One region of the Thioalkalivibrio sp. ALE12 genome, then DNA from elsewhere that is predicted to be linked to it. Evidence: predicted binding sites of a transcription regulator. Region 1 holds the regulator's gene; the other holds the start of a gene.
What was found. The regulator FNR, encoded in region 1, switches genes on or off when oxygen is low (the NO sensors DNR and NnrR bind a similar motif). The targets are predictions, from matches to a motif close to TTGATNTANATCAA.

Region 1 (3,402 bases):
CGCAGCATCGCGCACTTGGCCTGCTGCGCTTCCTCCAGCGTCATATCGGGCCGCTCGAAGTAGGCACAACTGTAGAACATGCCCTCGTCCAGGAACTGGCGATAAAGCCACTCGTCGACATCATAATGATGGGCGATGTTCTGATAGCAGCGCGCCACCTTGTTGCCCTGCTCGATCAGCGCCCGGAGCATACGCACCGCCGGATTGACACGCTGCTGGAACATCGGCGCGAAGTTGCGCATAGCCACATCCAGGAACACCTGCAGGCCCTCGGGGCCAGGCGACCACATGCCGTTCATGTAGGTCTCGCCCAGCTGGAACCCCGGATCGCGACCGATCTTGCGCAGCGCCGCCCGGTCATGCAGCTGCATCGCGATCTCCGGCGTACCGCTACCGAAACGCTGCTCGCGGCCATCCGGGTGCCGCAGCACAAAGGTCCCGTAGCGCATGTATTGCTCGAGTAACCGCTCGATCATCTTGACCCCTGTCCTTGTCTCGGCGGCCCGTGCGCAACGCGTGGGTTCCAGGCCGTTGCCGCGCCACCCAATGTAAACTGAGTCTAAATATTGTTATCTCGCGTTGTCCATGCCTGATGCCGCGCGCGGTGAAGTGGGCGGCCGGCGCCGCTTCGAGACCCGTAATAACCCCGACCCGAATCACCTGCATTCCACAGGGACAGTAGCGCATTCCCGAGCGTGATGGCAGACCCCGAAAATCCCTTTCCCCAATTCCGAAAAAACGGCTACCCTGCACTCATGACGCTACGACCCACCCAAGCCTGTCAGCACTGCACCCTGCGCCAGCTCTGCCTGCCGGTCGGCCTGCCGCAGGACGAGCTCTGGCAGCTCGACGAGATCGTCCAGCAGCGCCGGCCGATCGCCAAGGGCGCGGCCCTGTTCACCATGGGGGCCAAGTTCGACGCGCTGTATGCGGTCCGCACGGGGGCGCTGAAGACGGTGCTGATCTCCGATGACGGCACTGAACAGATCACGGGCTTTGCCCTGGCCGGCGACCTCCTGGGACTGGACGCGATCCATTCGGGCAAGCACCCGGTGAGTGCCGTGGCCCTGGAATCCACCAGCGTCTGTGCCGTGCCCTACGGGCATGTCGACGACCTCGCCGGGCGCCTGCCCACGTTCCGCCAGCACATGATGAGCGTGATGAGCCAGGAGCTCGCGCAGGACGAAAGCCTGCATGCGCTGCTTGCCCAGCGCACGGCCGAGCAGCGCCTGGCGACATTCCTCGTGGGGCTGTCGGAACGCCAGCGCACTCGCGGCCTGTCCCCCGAGCGGTTCTACCTGCCGATGTCGCGCGCCGACATCGCCAACCACCTGGGCCTGACCCAGGAGACCATCAGCCGACTGTTCACCCAGCTGCGCAACCAGGGCGTAATCAGCCTGCACACCCGCGACCTCGAGATCCTGGAGCCCGAGAGTCTGCGGAACACCGCCGGGGTGACGTTCACCTCCTCCGCCGCGAGCAGTGCCTGAATCCGGAGGCACCCCGGAGGAGCCGTCGACGGACTTCGAGGCCTTCTGGCGCTTCGCCGGAACCCTCTGGGCCGACCCCGATGCACGCGCGCGCCTGCTGCGCTGGCAGGAGGACTTCGGGGTGGATGTGATGCTGGCGCTGTTTGCCCTGTGGTACCCCCGACCGCTGACGACCTCTCAGTGGCAACGGCTCGCGCAAACCGCCCGCCGCTGGCAGACCTCTGCCACCGGACGCATCCGCGCCCTGCGCCGCCAGTTGCGCACCCCCGAGCGCGACACGCTCTACCGCGCGGTACTCGCGCTCGAACTCCAGAGCGAGCGCCTGGCGGGCCTGCAACTGCTCGCGCAGGCCCGCCAGCTCTCGACGCCGGATAGCCGGTCCCACGCCGTGAACCACCGGCGCCGACTGCACACGCTGTTCCCCGCATTGCCGGAGGCCGAGATCCGCGACGCGCCACACACTCCGGATCGGTGCTCTCAATAGCGTGTCCACGCAGGGACGTACGTAGCGGCATACCGGCTGCATGCGCTGGCTGTTCCGGCTATCCTCCCCGGCATACAGACCCTACACGGCAGGATTCATGTCCGACGATCTGCGCAGCCAGCTCCTGAAGACGGGGCTGGTGGACGAAAAACAGGTTCGCAAGGCCAAGGCGCAAAAGCATCAGGCGCAAAAGGGCAACGCGAAAAAGAAGAAGGACCGCAAGACCGGCCCCGAGCCCGGCGTGGCCGAGGCGCGCAAGGCCGAGCAGGCCGAACGCTCGCGGCAGAAGAACCGCGAACAGCAGGAGCGTGCCGAACGCCGCGCCCGCCACGCGCAGATCCGCGAGCTGGTCAGCACCCACCTGGCGCCGATCCCCACGGGCGATGCCGCGCTGGACTATCACTTTCAGCAGGGGGGGCAGATCCGTCACCTACCGGTGACAGCGGATCTGCAAAAGCGCCTCGCCGACGGGCGCGCCGCGATTGCGGGGCTGGATATCCGGCCGGAGAAGGGCTTCCGGGTCATCCCGCGGGAGACAGCGAACCGCATCCGCGAGCGCGAGCCGGAATGGCCGCTGGTGATTCCGGCCGAGGATGATGCGTCGTCCGACCCCGACCCGGACGACCCCTACAAGGATTACGTCGTCCCCGATGACCTGATGTGGTGAGGGCAAGGGGCACGCACGGACCGGCGGCCCCGCGGGTCCGTCAGTCCGTGGTGCGCTTCACGTCCGCGGCCGGCATGCCGGACTGCTGCGGACGCCGGGCCTCGTCACTGGACATGTCCTGAGGGGTTAGCCCCCCCTCACCCAGACTCTGGGGTGCACCCGCCGACTCCTCCTCCGGCGCGCCGTTGCCACAGCCCAGGGCCAGCAGGCCCACGGCGGTCAGTCCGATCACCAGGGGGGTCGCTCGCTGAATCTCTCGCATCGCTATCGCTCTCGGGTGTTTTCAGGTCAAAGCGTGCAAGCCCGCGGCCCGGCGCGCAAGCGCCGGCGTGAAGATCACGGGCTTGGCACACGCCCTTGAGACCCGCCTGGCTGCGGATTCGCTGTCAGACGGTCCCGACCGGCAGGATGCGGGTCCCGGCCTGGCCGTCCAGGATATCAGCGGCATGCCCCAGCGCACCGATCCCGACCCGGATGCCGCCTTGCGCCGTGCGCCGCGCCGCCTCCATCTTCGGGCCCATGGAACCCGCGGGGTAGGCCGCCGGCTCCACGGCCGTGACCAGCAGGGCCTTCAAGCGCCGAGCGTCCGGCGTGCCCCAGTCCATATAGACGCCGTCGACATCGGTCAGCATCAGCAGCCAGTCGGCCTCGACATGCGCGGCCAGACGGGCGGCCGTCAGGTCCTTGTCGACCACGGCCTCGATGCCCTGCAGGCGCCCGGCCGCGTCGCGCGCGACTGGCACACCCCCACCCCCGGCGCA
Region 2 (3,402 bases), 260 kb from region 1:
TTTCATCGAGGGAACGCGTTTCCGCCACGCGATCGCCTCGAAACTCGATGTAAAGCGTGTCCGTATCCCCGAAATACTGCAGCTTCATCGTCTGAACCCTCGATCAAAAAAGGCGTTGTGAACGGTTTCCCCGTCCGCCAACAGCACGACACGGAGGTAGCGTTCTTCTGCCTCGTCTATCAAAGCCCATCGGCGGATCCGTCCATCGCCCTGCACTTCTTCGTACAGCGGCTCGTCGATCGCCTGAACGATCCATTCGTCCCGGATCATACGCCGATCGGGTCTCGCCCTTACGGCTTCGAAATAGCGTGTCGTCTTCACCGCAACATCCTTGTTGGCGGTCGTCCTCCCTCAAGTCTTTCGGCGACCCCTCATCGCCGTCAAGTCCGTCACACCACTTTGCTGTAGCGCGGCTGCCCTTCGGTGCCCAGATAGGCATCGAATGCCATGGCCACGTTGCGCAGAAGCAGGCGGCCGCGTGGCAGCACATCCAGCCGCCCTGCCTCAATGCGCACCAGACCGTCGGCCTGCATACCTTCCAGACGCCCTAGCGCGTCCGCGAAGACCTCGCCGAACACGATCCCGTGGCGCGCCTCGATCGCGGCAAAGTCGATCCGCGAGTGGCACATCAGTTCGCTGATCACGTCCCGCCGCAGGCGGTCGTCGGCACTCAGCTCCAGCCCCCGAAAGACCGGGAGGCGGCCCGCATCCAGGCGGGCGTAGTAGGCATCCAGCTCGCGCAGGTTCTGGCTGTAGGTCGCGCCGACCTTCCCGATGGCCGTGGGACCCAGCGCCACGAGATCGTACTCCGCACGGGTGGAATAGCCCTGGAAGTTGCGCTGCAGCGTCCCGGCTCGCTGTGCCTCGGCCAGCTCGTCGTCCGGCAAGGCAAAGTGATCCATCCCGATGTAGACGTAGCCCGCCGCGGTCAGCCGCTCGATGGTCGTCTCCAGGATCGCGAGCTTCTCGGCTGCATCGGGCAGGTCCGCCTCGCGGATCTGGCGCTGCGTCTTGAACATCTGTGGCAGATGGGCGTAGTTGTAGATCGCCAGGCGTTCCGGGCGCAGTTCGAGGGCACGCTCCAGGGTGCGGGTGTAGGTCTCCACCGTCTGCAGCGGAAGCCCGTAGATCAGGTCGAAGTTGGTGGACTCGAACCCATGGGCCCGGGCCTGCTCGACGGCGCGCGCGGTGACGTCGAAGGGCTGGATGCGGTTGACCGCCCGCTGCACGTCCGGATCAAAGTCCTGCACGCCGAGGCTGATGCGGTTGAAACCCAGTTCGCCCAGCAGCGGAATCGTCCCGGGTCGCACCGCGCGCGGGTCGATCTCGATGGAGAATTCGCGCGCGGCACTGTCGTCGAGGCGGAAGTGGCGCCCGAGCAATGCCATCACCAGGCGCAGATCCTCGTCCCCGAGATAGGTCGGCGTGCCCCCGCCGAAGTGCAACTGCCCCACCGTGCGCTCCGCATCAAACAGCTCGCCCTGCAGCTCGGCCTCGCGTTCGAGATACGCGAGATAGCGCTGTGCCCGCTGGTAGTTGCCGGTAATGACCTTGTTGCAGGCACAATAGAAGCAGACCGTGTCGCAGAACGGGACATGCACGTACAGCGACAGCGGACGCGCCGGGTCCGCCCCGTTGGTGGCCTGCGCCGCCTCGGCATACGCGCGGTCGTCGAAACCCTCGTGGAACTGGGGTGCCGTGGGATACGACGTGTAGCGAGGTCCGCTCACGTCATAGCGACGCAGGATCTCCGGATCAAATACCAGGCGCTGCTCCATCGGGTCCCCCTCGAGCGTGTACCGCCCATTTACGGCATCGGACCACCACAGGCTACGACCACGACCCGGTAGCGGGCTTGATACAGGTCAACAATCCGCCTTCGGGGGCAATCTCCCGCCTCGCGCACTGCCTGTGCTAGCCTTCCCGTCCCTGTTCGACACCCGCCACGCGAGAGCGCATGTCCCCCGACGAGTATTGCGAGGAGAAGGCCGCACAGAGCGGCTCCAGCTTCTACTACGCCTTTCGCTTTCTGGAGCCCGACCGGCGCCGCGCCATCACAGCGCTGTACGCCTTCTGCCGGGAAGTGGACGACATCGTCGACGAGGTCCGCGAGGAGAGCGTCGCCCGGACCAAGCTGGACTGGTGGCGCCAGGAGATCGAACGCCTGTTCGCGGGCGAACCGCGTCATCCTATCTCCCAGGCACTGCAGCCCCACATCGCCGCCTTCGACCTGGGCCGCGAATATTTCGACGAGATCATCGACGGCATGCAGATGGATCTCGACTACGACAGCTACCCGGATTTCACCACCCTGTCGCTGTACTGCTATCGAGCCGCCAGCGTGGTCGGCATCCTGTCCGCCCACATCTTCGGCTACAGCGACCGGCGCACGCTGAAGTACGCCCACGACCTCGGCATGGCCCTGCAGCTCACCAACATCCTGCGCGACGTCCACGAGGACGCCATGCGCGGCCGCGTCTATATCCCGCTCGACGAGCTGCGCAAGCACGGGGTCAAACCCGAGGAGTTCCAGGTCAACATCACCGATGACCGTCATCGCGCCCTGTTCGCGGAACAGGCCGAACGGGCGCGGCGCTACTACGACAGTGCCGAGGAACACCTCCCCGCTGCCGACCGCTATCCCCAGCGCCCGGGCCTGATCATGGCGGCGATCTACCGCACCCTGCTGGACGAGATCGAGGACGACGGCTTCCGTGTTCTGGAACACCGCGTACGTCTGACCCCGATCCGCAAGCTTTGGATCGCCTGGCGCACCGCCCGGCGCCTGAAACGCGAGCATCGCCGCCGCGCGGCCTGACTCCATGGCCTCCAGCCCTCCCGCGAACCCTGTCGCCGTGGTCGGCGCGGGCTGGGCCGGCCTGACCGCAGCCCTCGCCCTGGCGCGCGCCGGACACCCCGTACACCTGATCGAGGCCGGCAGGATCCCCGGCGGGCGCGCCCGCAGCCTGGAGCTGGACCACACCCCACTGGACAACGGCCAGCACATCCTCGTGGGGGCCTGCCAGCAGACCCTGGAACAGATCCGCGCGGTCGGTATCGACCCCGACTCGGCCTTTCACGCCGTCCCGTTCGGCCTGCGGATGTTCGACCCCGACCGCCGGCCAGCATCCCCGGCCTTCGCGCTCGAGCCCCGCTCGCCCCGGCTGCCGGCCCTGGCCGCGGCCCTCTATCGTTCCCTCCCCGGCCACGCCACCGGCATCCGGCTGCGCGCCCTGTTCGGCGCGGCGGCCCTGCTGCACCGTCCCCTGCGACACGACCTCCCGGTGCTCGACTGGCTGCGGCGCCACCACCAGCCGGAAGCCCTGATCCAGCGGCTGTGGGACCCCCTGTGCCTGGCGGTGATGAACACCCCGACCCGCCTGGCCTCCGCGCGGATCTTCC

Region 2: hemN (oxygen-independent coproporphyrinogen III oxidase) is a predicted target of FNR. The motif match lies at 1,856-1,869, and genes of this name have one in related genera.

Annotation. Positions count from the first base shown of each region.
Region 1 covers NZ_KB905905.1:584,271-587,672, forward strand. Annotated here, with positions in the region: gene F614_RS0102670 (cyclopropane-fatty-acyl-phospholipid synthase family protein) at 1-476, opposite strand, end outside; gene fnr (fumarate/nitrate reduction transcriptional regulator Fnr) at 756-1,490, shown strand; gene F614_RS0102680 (DUF2390 domain-containing protein) at 1,483-1,974, shown strand; gene F614_RS0102685 (DUF2058 domain-containing protein) at 2,072-2,641, shown strand; gene F614_RS0102690 (hypothetical protein) at 2,682-2,903, opposite strand; gene F614_RS0102695 (carbamate kinase) at 3,028-3,402, opposite strand, start outside.
Region 2 covers NZ_KB905905.1:320,960-324,361, forward strand. Annotated here, with positions in the region: gene F614_RS0101520 (DUF2283 domain-containing protein) at 1-88, opposite strand, end outside; gene F614_RS0101525 (hypothetical protein) at 85-321, opposite strand; gene hemN (oxygen-independent coproporphyrinogen III oxidase) at 390-1,778, opposite strand; gene hpnD (presqualene diphosphate synthase HpnD) at 1,958-2,818, shown strand; gene hpnE (hydroxysqualene dehydroxylase HpnE) at 2,823-3,402, shown strand, end outside.